4 regions of the Thermaerobacter subterraneus DSM 13965 genome follow, and region 2 is predicted to be linked to each of the others. Evidence: riboswitches for the same ligand, from Rfam matches in the RefSeq annotation. Region 2 holds a riboswitch; each other region holds the start of a gene.

The links. Region 2 has a riboswitch for S-adenosylmethionine ahead of metX (homoserine O-acetyltransferase MetX). Riboswitches for the same ligand answer to the same signal wherever they lie in the genome.
Region 1: it holds a riboswitch for S-adenosylmethionine, as region 2 does, so the genes downstream of both, THESUDRAFT_RS08010 (methionine ABC transporter ATP-binding protein) here and metX (homoserine O-acetyltransferase MetX) in region 2, are expected to answer to the same signal.
Region 3: it holds a riboswitch for S-adenosylmethionine, as region 2 does, so the genes downstream of both, THESUDRAFT_RS04300 (methylenetetrahydrofolate reductase) here and metX (homoserine O-acetyltransferase MetX) in region 2, are expected to answer to the same signal.
Region 4: it holds a riboswitch for S-adenosylmethionine, as region 2 does, so the genes downstream of both, metE (5-methyltetrahydropteroyltriglutamate--homocysteine S-methyltransferase) here and metX (homoserine O-acetyltransferase MetX) in region 2, are expected to answer to the same signal.

What each region holds. Positions count from the first base shown of each region.
Region 1 is NZ_JH976535.1:1,963,698-1,967,377, reverse strand. It holds gene THESUDRAFT_RS08015 (methionine ABC transporter permease) at 18-692, opposite strand; gene THESUDRAFT_RS08010 (methionine ABC transporter ATP-binding protein) at 699-1,727, opposite strand; SAM riboswitch class I at 1,818-2,005, opposite strand; gene asnB (asparagine synthase B) at 2,128-3,680, opposite strand, start outside.
Region 2 is NZ_JH976535.1:1,453,130-1,456,809, forward strand. It holds gene THESUDRAFT_RS06000 (biotin--[acetyl-CoA-carboxylase] ligase) at 1-218, opposite strand, end outside; gene THESUDRAFT_RS06005 (cupredoxin domain-containing protein) at 278-715, opposite strand; gene THESUDRAFT_RS06010 (YgjP family zinc-dependent metalloprotease) at 1,025-1,981, shown strand; SAM riboswitch class I at 2,084-2,202, shown strand; gene metX (homoserine O-acetyltransferase MetX) at 2,298-3,488, shown strand; gene THESUDRAFT_RS06020 (homoserine dehydrogenase) at 3,485-3,680, shown strand, end outside.
Region 3 is NZ_JH976535.1:1,021,295-1,024,974, forward strand. It holds gene THESUDRAFT_RS04300 (methylenetetrahydrofolate reductase) at 1-1,380, opposite strand, end outside; SAM riboswitch class I at 1,834-1,943, opposite strand; gene menA (1,4-dihydroxy-2-naphthoate octaprenyltransferase) at 2,181-3,176, shown strand; gene THESUDRAFT_RS04310 (isochorismate synthase) at 3,542-3,680, shown strand, end outside.
Region 4 is NZ_JH976535.1:1,011,487-1,015,166, reverse strand. It holds gene metE (5-methyltetrahydropteroyltriglutamate--homocysteine S-methyltransferase) at 1-1,407, opposite strand, end outside; SAM riboswitch class I at 1,481-1,595, opposite strand; gene pncA (bifunctional nicotinamidase/pyrazinamidase) at 2,075-2,767, shown strand; gene THESUDRAFT_RS04270 (response regulator transcription factor) at 2,764-3,680, shown strand, end outside.

The sequences.
Region 1 (3,680 bases), 510 kb from region 2:
TCCCGGAGCGCCGGGCGCTAGCGGTGGTTCAGCCGCCGGGCCAGGGTCTCCCCGGCCCACTGGACCCCCTGCACCAGGGCGACCAGCAGGACCACGCAGACCAAGAGGACCCCCGCCTCCCAGCGCTGGTAGCCCATGCGGAAGGCCAGGTCGCCCAGCCCGCCCCCGCCCACGGCCCCCGCCACCGCCGAGAACTCGATGAGCCCGACGGTGGCGATGGTGATCCCCAGGACCACGGCGGGCAGGGCCTCGGGCAGCAGCACCTTGCGCACCACCTGCCACGGGCTGGCGCCCATGGCCACGGCGGCATCCACGGTGCCGCGGTCGACCTCCCGCAGGGCCGTCTCCACCACCCGCGCCACCAGCGGGGTGGCGGCGACCGCCATGGGCGGCACGGCCGCCGCCGTCCCCAGGGACGTGCCGACCAGCAGGCGGGTGAAGGGGGCCAGGGCGATCAGCAGGATGATGAAGGGCACCGACCGCCCGGTGTTGACGACGAACGCCAGCACCGCCCGCAGGGGCGGAAAGGCGGCGATGTGCCCCCGGTCCATCACCACCAGCAGGGTGCCAATGGGCACCCCGGCCAGGGTGGCGAAGAGGATCGCCAGGCCCACCATGTACAGGGTCTGGCCCGTGGCCGTCACGATGTCAGGTCCGAACTCGCGCAGGGCGCTGAAAAGCTCTGCCGCCATCCGCCGTCACCTCCCTCCGGCCAGGGGGCGAGCCGCCTGCGGGGCAAGGGGGCCGGCCCCGGGTGCCGGCGCCGCGCCGGCACCGCTCCGCCCGGGTGCGCCGGGCGAGGCCGAGGCAAGGGGCGCCCAGCGGGCGGCTGCAGCCCCCGCGGCCGCCGCCGGGGCCGCCCGCCGGTCCGCCAGGGCCGGATCGGCAACGGCCTGTGGGCCCGCCTCGGGGCCGGGTTCGTCCCCGGTCCCGAGTGCTGGGGCCGGTAGGTCTCCGGCCGGACCGCCGGCACCGGCGGCGGCCAGCAGCCGCCGGGTGGCCGCCGCCTGCGGGTTCCGGAAGACCTGTTCCACGGGTCCGGCTTCCACCACTCGCCCGGCGTCCATCACGGCCACCCGCTGGCAGGCGGCCTCCACCAGCTCCAGCTGGTGGGTGATCAGCAGCACGGTGATGCCCAGTTCCCGGTGAACCCGCTGCAGCAGCTCCAGCACCGCGCGGCTGGTGGCCGCATCCAGCGCGGAGGTGGGTTCATCACACAAGAGGAGTTCCGGTTGCGTCGCCAGGGCCCGGGCGATGGCCACCCGCTGCTTCTGGCCCCCGCTCAGCTGGGAGGGGTAGGCTCCCGCCTTGTCGGCCAGCCCCACCCAGTCCAGCAGCTCCGCCACCCGGCGCCGGATCTGCTCCCGCGGCACCCCGGCGATCTCCAGGGGCAGCGCCACGTTGCCGGCGGCGGTGCGGGACCACAGCAGGTGAAAGTGCTGGAAGACCAGGCCGATCCGCCGCCGTTGCTGCCGCAGGGCCCGGCCGCGCAGCCCGGTCAGCTCGACGCCGCCCAGGCGGATGGAGCCCGCCGTGGGCCGCTCCAGCAGGGTGATGCACTTGACCAGGGTGCTCTTGCCGGCCCCCGAGGCGCCGACGACGCCGAAGAACTCGCCCCGGCCCACCTCCAGGCTGGCGCCGTCCAGGGCCGTGGTCACGCCGCGGCGGCCGCGGTAGACCTTGACCAGGTTGCGGACCTCCAGCATCGCTTCCGTCACTGCGCTCACCCCCGTGGCCCCACCCCGCACCGGGTGAAGGGCAACAAAAAACCATCCTTCCTGAGAGACGCAGAAAGGATGGCCCAAGGGTGCCATCCCTTCTTATCTCTCAGAACGGCGTCCCGGCACCAGGACGCGGTTCTGCGGGAGTTGGCACCACCCGCCGGCGTTGAACCCCGGGGAACCCGCCCGGCCGCCGTGCCGGGCCGGAGCGGGCGGGGCCGCGCCGCCGCGCGGAGGTTGCCGTGGCTTCATCGGGCCCGTCCCTCCGCCACTCTGGATAAGAAGAGATGTTGCGGATTCGGTTGTTGAAGGTCCCGCGCCGAACGTCCTGCGGGTACTGCGGTACAGCGGCCGGCTCAGCCGTACGACGCCGATTATGCGACCCCTGCCCCGGCCTGTCAACAGGTCAGGCCATCTCCGTCCCCGTCCCGGGTTGGGCGCGCCAGGCGGGGGCGTAGAGCTGGTGGGGGTTCAGGCTGCGGCTCCGCCCCACCAGCCGGGCCGCCATCCGGGCCCGGTGGCCGAAGGCCTGGCAGAACCAGCGGAAGTACAGCAGCTCCTCCTTGCTGCCCAGCTCCAGCCCCGGCCACGGCTCCCGGCCCGCCGCCAGCTCCCGGTCGCTGACGGCGGCTCCGGCGAAGCGCTCCAGGGTGGGGCCCACGCCCGTGCCCATGGCGAACTTGGCCTTCTCCCGCTGGACCACCGCCGCGGGGAGGAACCGGCGGGCCGCCTGCCGCAGGATCCACTTCTCGGTCCCGGTGCGGTCGTGGATCTTCCAGCGCGGCGGGATCCGCCAGGCCAGGTCGACCAGGGTCACCGAGAGGAAGGGAACCCGCCCTTCCAGGCCGTGGGCCATGGTCATGCGGTCGACCCGCTGCAGGTTGGTGTTGTGCAGCGCCAGGGTGATCTCCCGCAGCTCGTCCTGCAGCCGCGCCCGGATCTCCGGCCGCTTGAGGTACTGGTAGCCGCCGAAGAGCTCGTCCGCTCCCTCGCCGGAGAGCACCACCTTGACATACCGGCGCGCCAGTCGCGACACCAGGTAGGTGGGCACCGCGCTGCGCACCAGGGCAGGGTCGAAGGACTCCAGGCGCCGGATCACGGTGGGCAGCAGGGCCAGCAGTTCCTGGCGGGTGAAGACGTACTCGTGGTGGAACGTCCCCAGGTGGGCCGCCACCAGCCGGGCCCGCTCCAGGTCCTCGCTGCCCTCCATGCCCACGGCGAAGGAATGGACCGGCTCTCCGGTTTCCGCCCGCGCTTCCGCCACCAGGGCGGCGATCAGGCTGCTGTCCAGGCCGCCGCTGAGGAACACCCCCACGGGGACGTCGGCCACCAGGCGCCGCCGCACCGCCTGCCGCAGCCGGGCGATGAGTTCCTCCACCGCCGCTTCGGGGCTCTCCAGGTCGTACCGTACCGGGGGCAGCTCGTAGTACCGGACGAACCCGTCCCGTTCCGTCCAGTAGTGCCCGGGGGGAAACTCGTCGATGGTCTCCACGTGGGGCAGCAGGGCCCCCATCTCCGAAGCGAAGAGGAGCGCCCCATCCCGGTCCCTGCCCACATAGAGGGGTTTGATCCCCAGGGGGTCGCGGGCCAAAAAGAGCCCGTCGGGGGTGGAGAGGGCGAAGGCGAACATGCCGTAGAGCCGCCGCACCATGGCCGGTCCCTCGTCTTCGTAGAGGTGCACCAGCACCTCGGTGTCGCTGCGGGTACGGAAGCGGTGGCCGCGGCTCTCGAGTTCGGCCTGCAGCTCGCGGTAGTTGTAGATCTCGCCGTTGAATACCACCCGGATCGCGCCGTCTTCGCTGGCCAGGGGCTGGTGCCCGCCCGCCAGGTCGATGATGGACAGCCGGCGGTGGCCCAGGGTGTGCTGCCCGACCCAAAGTCCCTGGTCGTCGGGGCCCCTGTGGGCCATGGCCTCCAGCATGCGGGCCACCGCTTCACCGCGGGGAGCGGTGGCGCCGG
Region 2 (3,680 bases):
CCGGAATCCAGGGTGTAGCCCTGGTGGGGGCGGCCTTCCACAGGCCAGCCGTCCCGGCGCAAAGCTTCGATGTGCTTCCAGAGGGCGGCGCGGGTGATGCCCAGGCCCTCCGCCAGGGTCGCGCCCGAGACCGGCTGCCCGCCGGCGGCCAGCAGGGCCGCCAGCACCCGGCTGCGCGGCCGGGGCCCGTCCCCTCTCACGGCATCCTTTGCGGGCATGGCGTTTCCTCCCGGCAACACCATACCACGCCGGGCCCGGAGCAGGGTGTCGCGGCGCCTCAGCGCTGGGCGTCGGCCGGGTGGACCACCAGGATGCCGCGCATCCCCTTCTCGTAGTGGCCGGGCATGTGGCAGGCCAGCTCGAAACGGCCTGGAAGATCGGCATTGAAGATCAGCCGGACGCTGGTTCCCGGCCGCAGGCCGGCCACCTCGATGCCATAGCCGTCGATCTCCAGCTCGTGTTCCTCCCGCCCCGTGTTGATCAGCGTCAGGCGCACCCGGGTCCCCTGCCGGACCTCGATGACCGCCGGCTGGTAGGCGTACTCGGACAGCCGGATCACCCGGTCGGCCACGGGCCGCCCCGGTGCGGTGACGCCGGCCACGCCGGGGCGGGTCGACCGCAGGTGCAGGCCCAGGGCGCCGGCCAGCAGGGCGGCGGACACAAGCAGGGCGATCACCGAGCGGGCGGCGGGCCCCGGTGCAGCCCCGTCGGACACGATGGCACCTCCCCGCAAGGGGCCGTTTCCCGGCCGGTTGGGGGGCGGCGGCCGGGCGCCCTTACGGAACCAATGTATGCCGGCCCGGTGACTCTCCATGCGCAGCGGCCGCCGGGGCCGGGCAGCGGTTGTCCACAAGGGGGCGGGCAACGGCCGGGCGAACCAGGACAGAGCGACCGCGATGCGGACTTCCAGGGCGTCCGGGGGCGGGTCCGCCTGCCCGCCCGGGCACGCGGCGCGGCCGGGCGGCAACGGAGCCCGACGGAGCCTGCCGCCGGCCATCGCCCGCGAGGAGAAGGAGGGCGACGCATGGGCGAGGGGTCCAGGGACGGGGATCGGGGGCTGCGGCCACCGGGGGGCATGGGGCAGGGCGGGGCCGGATCGCAGGGCCTGCCCCCCTACACCGTCCGGGTCAGCTCCAGGGCGCGCCGGGTGCGGCTGGTGCTTTCGCCGGCCGACGGCCTGGTGGTGGTGGTTCCGCCGGGGTACCGGCTGCAGCGGGTGCCCCAGGTGGTGGCCCAGCATGCGGCCTGGATCCAGCGGGCCCGGCAGCGCCTGGAACAGCAGGCCCGGGCCGCCGGCGGCGGGGCGGGCGATCCCTTGCTCCGCCAGGATGCCGCCGGCCTGGCTCCCCCGGCCTGGCTGTGGCTGCGGGCTCTGGGGGAGGTGTGGGCCGTGACGCCGGCGGGCCGGCCCACCCTGGGCGGCGCCGCCGGCGGAGGGGGCAAGCCCGCCGCCGGCCGGACCCCGCAGCAGGCCCTCTTCGCCGGCGGGGTCACCGGCGATCCAGGGGAACCGCCGCCCCCGGGCGCATCCCTGGCCGGGCAGGTCCGCCTGCCGGCCCGGGCCGGGGAGCAGGGTCCTGCCGCCTGGGGGCCTCCCCTCAGGGGGTGGCTGGCCGCCCGGGCCCGGGCGACCCTGCTGCCCTGGCTGGAACGGCTGGCGCGGGAGCGGGGCTTTCGCCTGGCGGGTTCGTCCATCGGCTGCCCCAAGACCCGCTGGGGCAGCTGTTCCGCCGGGCGCCACGTGCGCCTCAGCCTGAAGCTGCTCTTCCTGCCGCCAGAACTGGTGGAACACGTGCTGATCCACGAACTCTGTCATACCGTCCACCTCAACCACGGTCCCGCCTTCTGGGCCCTGGTGGAACGGCATGACCCCCGGGCGGCGCAGCACCGGCGCCAGCTCCGGGCGGCCTGGAGCTATGTACCGGCCTGGCTGCGGCCGGCGCGCTCCATCGGGCCTTCCCCGGCCGATGCCCGATGGTGAGGGGCGCCGGCGCGCAAGGCCGGCCGGGTCGCGGCCGGGATCGTTGACCTGCAGGGGCCGGCATGATAGCATCACTTTCAACAATCACAGAGCGCGTCTGCTCTCTTATCCAGAGTGGCGGAGGGACTGGCCCGATGAAGCCCGGCAACCGCCGGCCGTGCCTGGACGGCCGGTAAGGTGCCAACTCCTGCAGGATCCGTGCGGATCCTGAGAGATGAGAGGGCGCCGGAAATCTTTTCGGCCCTTCCCTCTCGGGAGGGGTAGTTTCTTATCCGGGACCCCTTCGGGGAGCGGGCGCGGGAGGGAGGGGGACGCGGTGATCCCCTGTCGCGGCCTTGTCGAGGTGGGGCCCTTGCCCCTGGAGCAGGGCGGCCACCTGCCCCGGGCCGAACTGGCCTACGAGACCTGGGGTCGCTGGGACCCCCAGCGCCAGAACGCCATCCTGATCTGCCACGCCCTGACGGGCGACGCCCACGTGGCCTCCCACCATCCCGGCGACCGCCCGGGCTGGTGGGAGGCGGCGGTGGGCCCGGGCCGGCCCATCGACACCCGCCGCTGGTTTGTCATTTGCAGCAACGTGCTGGGAGGCTGTTACGGGTCCACAGGCCCGGCCAGTCCTGAGGAGGCCGGCCACGGGCCCTGGGGCGGGCGGTTTCCCGTGATCACCGTGCGGGACATGGTCCATGCCCAGCGCCGGCTCCTGGATGCGCTGGGCATCGGGCGGCTCGCCCTGGTGGTGGGCGGTTCCCTGGGCGGCATGCAGGCGCTGGAGTGGGCCGTCACCTACCCCGAGCGGGTGGGAGCGGCGGCCGTCCTGGCGGCGCCGCCGGCCGCCTCGCCCCATGCCATCGCCTGGAACGAGGTGCAGCGCCAGGCGATCTTCGCAGACCCCGCCTGGCAGGGCGGCGACTATCCCGCCGCCCGCCCGCCCCGCCGCGGGCTGGCCCTGGCCCGGATGCTGGCCATGACCACCTACCGGGGTCGCGAGGAGTGGGAGGCGCGCTTTGGCCGGGAAGAGGTCCCGGCGGGCGCCGACCCGGTCGCCCAGCGGCTGGGCTCGTACGCCACCGCGCCGGCGGGCCCGGCCGAGGCCTTCCGGTTCCAGATCGAAAGCTACCTGCACTACCAGGGGGAAAAGCTGGTGCGCCGGTTCGATCCCGCCACGTACGTGACCCTGACCCGGGCCATGGATCTCCACGACGTAGGCCGGGGCCGGGGCGGGCTGGAGGGCGCCGCGGCCCGGGTCCAGGGCCGCATGTATGTGCTCAGCATCACCTCGGACCTGCTCTACCCCGTGGACGAGCAGCGGCGGCTGGTCCAGGCCCTGCGCCGGGCGGGCAAGAATGTCACATGGCAGGTCTGGAAGGCTCCCTGGGGCCACGACAGCTTCCTCGTGGACCCCGCGGGGGTGGCCCGCCGGGTGATGGACTGGCTGGAAGAACCCGGTGCTACCGCCGCGCCCGCGCAGGCCGGGGCGGTGGCGGCGGTGGGGGAGGGGCGCCCGTGAAGGGTCCCGTGGTGGCGCTGCTGGGTCTGGGCACCGTGGGTAGTGCGGTGGCGCGCCGGTTGCTCAACCCGCCACCCTGGCTGGTGGCGCGGCTGGGTGGCGTGCCGCGGCTGAAGGGGATCCTGGTACGCCACCCCGGCAAGCCGCGGCCGGCGGCCGTCGACCGCAGCCTGCTCACCACCGATGCCGACC
Region 3 (3,680 bases), 430 kb from region 2:
TCCGGCCGCCGCCACAGTGCGGGCATCGGCCAGGAACTTGGTGGCCACCGGACCCCGCGGCGGATCCAGCTCGACGCTGATGACGAACCGGCGCCCCAGCTTCTCCCGCAGCGGAGCGGGGCTTCCGGGGCCGGTGGCCCCGCCCGCGCCGCTGGTGGTTGCGCCTGGGAGGGAGCCTGCACCGGCAGGCCGGCTCCTGCCCCAATGGGCAGCGGCGGGCAAGGAGGCGGCCTGCTTGCCGGCGTCAGGATGGCCGGCGTCAGGATGGCCGGCGCCCGGCCCGGCGGGGCCGCTGCCCGAACCCGTCCGGTTCAGAGGGCCTAGGACCGGCAGGGCCGGGGCCGGGCCCTCCGGCTCCGGGTGGACCGCTTGGATGCGGCCGGCCAGAGCCTCCAGGTCCGCGGGCTGCCAGGGGCCGGTTCCACCCACCCAGCCGGGTCCGAGGAGGCGCAGGGCATCCCACGCATCCCACCCGCCGGTGTCCTGGGTGGCCGGCTTGGGGCCGGCCAGCCCACGGGCCACAGGTTCGGGCCCGTCGTCCAGCCGTCCCAGGGTGACCCACAGCGGGCCGCTCCACCCGGCCCGCCGCACCGCCGCCAGCCAGCGGGCCGCCCGTGCCGGCCCGCCGCCGGTGGCCACACCCAGGGCGTCGGGCCAGCCGGCCGAGTGGAACGCCTCCAGCCAGGGGGAGGGGAGGGCATCCGGCGGCTCCCCCTCCCCCACCAGCAGGACACCCACCGGCAACCGGGCCGCCTCCCGCACGGCCTTCAGGGCAAGGCCGGCCTCCAGGGGGTGGCGGGCTTCGACCCAGAACAGGTCGACGCCCCCTGCCAGCAGCCCGGCCACCTGGCGGCGGTATCCTTCCAGGACGGCCTCCGGCTCGGTGCTGCCGCCGGCAGCGGCGGTGGCGGGCAGCGGTCCCAACAACCCCGCCACCAGGCAGGGCCGCCCGGCCAGCTCCCGGGCGGACCGCGCCAGCTTGGCGGCCCAGAGGTTGATCTCCTCGATCCGCTCCGGGGACGTGGACGGCAGCCACCAGGGGCTGGCCCAGCGGGTGGCGGTGCGGACCAGGCGGGCTCCGGCCCGGATGGCCGCCAGGTGGACGCCTTCCACCGCGGCGGGTTCGGTGAGGGGAAGGAGGGCGGTGCCTAGAGCCGGTTCTTCCTCCTCCCGGGCCGTGCCCCGGGGCCCCCCGGGCGCCCCGGGGCACGGCTGGGACGGCGCGGGTCCGCCGCCGGACGGGCTGTCGCCCGCGGGGGAGGGCCGGACCGGGCGGGCGGCCAGGGCCCAGGAGGGGTCGCCATCGGCCAGGGCGGGCAGAGCGGGTCCAGGACTCACCGCCGGCAGGGTTCGGGGAGCCGGATCCGGGGCGAAGGGCACGAAGGTTCCTCCGCCCCCGCCCCCTGCAACCGGGCGTGCCGGAGGGAGGCCGGCAGGGCCCGCGGGGCCGTTGTCCTCGGGCGGGTGGCCCGCGGCAGGGAAGGCCGCCCGCGGCGGAGCCGCGTGGCCGGGCTGGGAGTCGGCCGTGGCCGGGTGGGCAGGTCGCGGTCCGGCGGCCGGCCGGAAGGGCTGGGTCACCCTGGTCGTCACCTCCAGTTCGCGGCGCCGGCGACAGCGCCCCGGCACGGGGTGCCTGGGCTTCCGCACGGCGCTCGGCGCTGCAGGATGGGGGGGAACGGGCCCTTCCTGGCCCCACCGGCCCCTGGCTCGCCGGGCTCCGGGACCCCCTGGGTACCTGGGGTCCCCGGTCCCTTAAGCTCTGGCGGCCAAAGAAGAAGCCCCTTCCGAAGGAGGAAGGGGCTTGGTGATCGCAGCAGGGTCCCCGTCCCCCTTCTCTCATCTCTCGGCTCCCGGAGGGAGCCGCGGGAGTTGGCACCGCACGACCAAGGTCGCCGGTTGCCGCGGCGTCATCGGGCCCGTCCCTCGACCGCTCTGGATAAGAGAGGGGTCGGCCGGCTCGGCCGGCCGCATCCGTTGTCAATGGAGATTACGCACAGTATAGCCGGGTTCCGCCATCCCGACAACAGGTCAGAGCCGGTTTCCTTCGCTACAATAAAAGGCGTGCAACCGGCGACGTTCGGCAGGGCCGCCGGTACGTTTGAGCGGTGGAACCGCAGGCGGGACGCCCAGACGGGGGCTCACCCGGCCGGCGGGCAGGCGCAGGATGGGGGAGAGATCCGGTGCACCAGGCGGACGAACACGGCCCGGCCATGGCACGGGCGGCGGCCGCGGGCGCAGGGGCCGAGGCGCCCACCGCCCGCTCCTGGCGCCTGCTGGCCCGGGCCTGGTTCCAGGCCAGCCGCCCCCACCTCAAGCCGGTCACCATCATCCCCGTGCTGGTGGGGATCCTGGTGGCCGGCGGGGAGGGCCACTTCGACCCCTGGCTGGCGCTGCTCACCATGCTGGGCAGCCTGGCCATCCACGCCGGCACCGACATGGCCAACGACTACTTCGACTACATCATGTACGAGGGCGATGCGCCCTTCACCGGCGGCAGCGGCGTGATCCAGGCGGGGTGGCTCAGCCCGGACAGCCTGCGCCGGGGAGCCTGGGCCACCTTCGGCTTCGGCGCTCTGGTGGGCGGCTACCTGGCCGCCCGCACGGGCTGGCCCGCCCTGGCCTTCGGCCTGCTGGGCATCGCCAGCGGGCTCTTCTACACGGCTCCGCCCGTCCGCTACGGCTACCGCGGGCTCGGCGAGGTCATGGTGGGACTCAACATGGGCGCGGTGCTGGTGCTGGGTTCGTACTACGTCCAGGCCCGCACCCTTTCCCTGGAGGCGCTGGTGGCCTCCTTGCCCCTGGTGTCCCTGGTGGCCCTGATCCTCTATGCCGAGTCGATCCACGACATCGAAGAAGACCGGGCCACCGGCAAGATGACCGTAGCGGCGCGGCTGGGAGAGACGCGCGCCCTGCGCCTGTACTTCGGGTGGGTGGCGGCCACGGCGGTGCTGATCGTCGCCGGGGTGGCGGCCGGGCGGCTGCCCGCCCTGGTGCTGGTCACGCTGGTGCCCGCGGCCCGCTGCCTGCGGCAGGCCCCGCTCTTCCTGGCCCGGCCCTACCGGCACCAGGACCTTTACCGGCTGGGCCGGCTGGCCCTGGGGCTCTACAAGGCGGCGGGGGTCTCGCTGGTGGCGGGATACGGCTGGTGGTGGCTGCGGTCGGCCCTGTGGTCCTGACAGGACCGGGGGTTTGCGGGAGCGAGCCGGCCGGCCGGGCCCGGCCGCCCGCCATGGGCCGAGCCCGTCGCCGGGGCCGCCGGTCTTGAGGGTCCCGGCGGCCTGGGTGCAACGGGGTTGGGGCCGGCGTAGCCGGCAGCCGGGCGGGGCGAGCCGCCGGGCGAGGCGGGCGCACGGGTGTGGCCGACCCTGCCCGGCCGGGTGGCCTTGAGGAAGGGATCTGGGCCTCGCTCACGAACATCCCTGCTTTGGGTCGCCGGTGAATGAATGTTCACCCAGAGTTCACCGGGGACGCCAGCCGTTGCCGATTCGAGGAACCAGCAATCCGCCGGGTTCGGCGAACTTACGATCCTTAGGATAGAGGGATGACACCCTTGGCCAGGGAAGTGCCCCGTCTTGCGTCCCTCACGGGACCCGTCAGTCGCGATCTGGACCGGCTCCATGCCCGGGCCCGGGACCAGGCCCGGCGCGGGCGGCGGCCTGCCGTGGTGAGCTTTACCGTCG
Region 4 (3,680 bases), 440 kb from region 2:
GCGCCGGGGCGAGCGGCGCCGGGCCTCCACCGCCGCCCGGCTGGCCTCGAGGGCGCCGGCCACGGCCTGCCGGCCCTGGTTCAAGGCGCGGGTCAGGACCGCCACTTCCTCCAGCTTCTGCTTCGCGAAGGCAAGCCAGCCCTTGATCTCCGGATCCAGATCCGTCTCCAGGTCCAGGTCGATGGGCACGTGCAGCAGCGAGCAGGAGGGGGCGACGAAGAGCCGCCCGGCCCCCAGGGCGTCCCGGGCCCGCTCCAGCAGGGCCAGGGCCGCCTCCAGGTCCGCCCGCCAGACGTTGCGGCCGTCCACCACCCCCAGGGAGAGGTGCAGGGTGGGCGGAACCCCGGCGGCCAGCACCTGCTCCAGCTGGCCGGGGTCCCGCACCAGATCCAGGTGCAGGGCCTGCACCGGCAGGCTCAAGGCTAGCTCCAGGTTGTCCCGCAACCCCTCGAAGTAGGTGGCCAGGAAGAGCCGGAGCCCCGGGGCCGCCTGGGCTAAGGTGGCGTAGGCGCGGCGGTAGGCGGCCCGGGCCGGTTCGTCCAGGTCCAGGGCCAGGAACGGCTCATCCAGCTGGACCCAGGTGGCGCCGGCCGCCGCCAGCTCCCGCAGCACCTGCCCGTACACGGGCAGCAGGCCGTCCAGCAAGGCAAGGCGCGGCCCGGCGACCCCTTCCCCGCCGGAGGAACCGGCCGCCCCGCCGCCCAGACCCCCGGCCTCGCCGCGGCTCGCCTCGGGGGCCCGGCCGGCGGCGCCCGCCCCGGCCGGAGTGCGGAGCTTGGCCAGCAGCAGGAAGCTCACCGGGCCCAGCAGCACGGGGCGGGCCTCGAAACCCAGGGAGCGGGCCTCGCGGAATCCCTCCACCACCTTGCGGGACGCCAGGCGGAAGGCCTGCCCTGGTTCCAGCTCGGGCACGATGTAGTGGTAGTTGGTGTCGAACCACTTGGTCATCTCCAGGGCGGGGACGCCCCGGCCGGGGGTGCCCCGGGCCATGGCGAAGTAGACGTCCAGGGGGACCTCCCCAGCAGCCGCGGCGGCCGCCGCGCCCGGGCCCGCCTCCGCCCTCTGGCCCGCCGCGGGGGTGGCCCGGCCCGCGCCGGCGGCATCGCCACCAGGAGCCGGGGGGATTGCGGCGCCGGCTTCCGCTGAAGGGGCCCACCCGTAACGGGCGGGCACGGCCCCCACCATGCAGGCGGTATCCAGCACGTGGTCGTAGAGGGAGAAGTCCCCCACGGGCACCACGTCGATCCCCGCCGCCCGCTGCAGCTCCCAGTGCCGCCGCCGCAAGGCCGCCGCCGTCGCCAGCAGAGCGTCCGCGGAAATCTTGCCGTCCCAGTAGGCCTCCAGGGCCTGTTTCAACTCCCGGCCGGCCCCGATGCGGGGGAAGCCCAGGTTGGTTGCCACGGCCATGGGTCCGCGCCTCCTTCGTGGGATGGGACTGAAAATGAAAAACCCCTCCGGGAAAGGAGAGGTTCCTCGCCTTTCCCTATCTCCCGGGAACGCCTCCCGCGGGAATTGGCACCGTGCCGCCTGGGTGGAGCCGGCGGCCGGTTGCCGTGGCGTCATCGGGCCCGTCCCTCGGCCACTCTCGATAGGGCTTTGTCCGGTCATTCCCTTGTCAGCGACCGCGGGGTTGCAGGCGCTGCGGCCTGCAAGGCCCCCCGGGTTTCCGCATCCCACAGCCAAGGAAGGGGCCCATGGCCTCGCGGCCTGCGGTGCGTCATCGCGGTCCGCGGCCCTCCGGGTCTCGTCCGGCCGGCGTGGGCCCGGTGGGCTTGCAGGGCCCGTTGCCCAGGTGCGGCCTGGCGCCCCGGCGCCGCAGCGGGCTGGAACCCTCGCGCGGGATGCGGGCATTGGGGACTGCTATTCGGGGCCGGGGACGAAAGTCCTGCTGCCCCCACACCCCAGGGTGGGGTGAAACCGCGCCATCCCCGGCGGTCGCCCGCTGCGGGCCCTGCCGGCCGCCGGCGTGCCATTGCGGCCCGGGCACTGCCGGCCCGAGGTGGCCCGCATCCTGCCGGCGGCAGCCTATAAGCCTATAATTGAAGGGAAAACGGCGCAAGGAGGCAGCCCAGCCATGGACCGCCTGCAGCCCGGCGGCGCCGCGACGGGGGGCGGGGCGGCACCGGCCCCCGCCGGCGCCGTGACCCCCGAGGCAGCCGCCCAGCATCCTGACGCCGCCCTGGTGGTGGTGGACGTCCAGAACGACTTCTGTCCCGGCGGTGCCCTGGCCGTGCCCCAGGGCGACCAGGTGGTGCCCGTCCTCAACCGCTGGATCGGCGCCTTCCACGCGGCGGGCCGGCCCGTGGTCTTCACCCAGGACTGGCATCCCTCCGGCCATGTGAGCTTCCGCGAGCAGGGCGGGCCCTGGCCGGTCCACTGCGTGCAGGGCAGCCCGGGGGCCGCCTTCCACCCGGACCTGCAGGTCCGGGGCACCGTCTTCCGCAAGGGGTTCGCCCCCGACCGGGAGGCCTACAGTGGCTTTGACGGCGCCCTGGCCGCCGGTGAGGCCGGGGTCCGCCCCGAGGTCACCCTGGCCGGCTGGCTGCGGCAGCAGGGGGTCCGGCACCTGTACGTGGGCGGCCTGGCCACCGACTACTGCGTGCGGGCCACGGTGCTGGACGGCCTGCGGGAGGGTTTTCGGGTCACGGTGCTGGTTCCGGCCGTGCGGGCCGTCGACGTGACCCCGGGGGACGGGGAGCGCGCCCTGGCGGAGATGGAGGCCCACGGGGCCCTGCTGGCCGCCGGGGACGCCGGGGAGGCCCGGTGACGGTGTTCTTGCGGGACGAACGCGGCCGCGGCGAGCCGGCGGGCCCGGCCCTCGATGCGGGCCAGGCCCGGCCCCCGGCCCGACGCCTTCCCGCCGGGCCACCGGCGCCGGCGGCCGCCTCCACCCCAACCGCCCGCCCGGCGCCGGCTTCCGCCGGCGGCAAGCCCTCCGCCCTGGCGCCGGCAGCCCCCGCCGCCCGGCCCGGCCCCGGTCCGGACGGGCCGGCACCGGCCGGTCCCACCGTGCTGGTGGTGGACGACGAGGAGTCCCTGCTGGAACTGGTGGCGTACAACCTGCAGCGCAACGGCATGGCACCGGTGCTGGCCCGGGACGGTGCCGAGGCCCTGCGCCGCCTGGAGGAGCGCCGGCCCCAGGTGATCATCCTGGACGTCATGCTGCCCGATACCGACGGCTTCACCCTCTGCCGCCACCTGCGGGAGCGGGGCATTCAGACGCCCATCCTCATGCTGACCGCCCGGGACAGCGAGATCGACAAGGTGCTGGGGCTGGAGCTGGGCGCCGACGACTACGTGACCAAGCCCTTCAGCCCCCGGGAGCTGGTGGCGCGGATCAAGGCGCTGCTGCGCCGCACCGAGGGCCGGCGCCAGCAGATCGGCCCCATCGTGATCGACTACGCCGGCCATGAGGTCTACCGGGACGGCCAGCGGGTGGCCCTGACCCCCACGGAGTTCAAGCTGCTGGCCACGCTGGCTGCCGAGCCGGGCCGGGCCTTCACCCGGCAGGAGCTGCTGGACAGGGTCTGGGGTGAAGAGGCCTTCGGCGACCCGCGGACCGTGGACGTCCACGTACGCCACCTGCGGGAGAAGCTGGAGCGCAACCCCAGCCAGCCGGAGTGGATCCTCACCGTGCGGGGACACGGCTACAAGCTGAACTCCCCGGTGGCCGGGCTGTG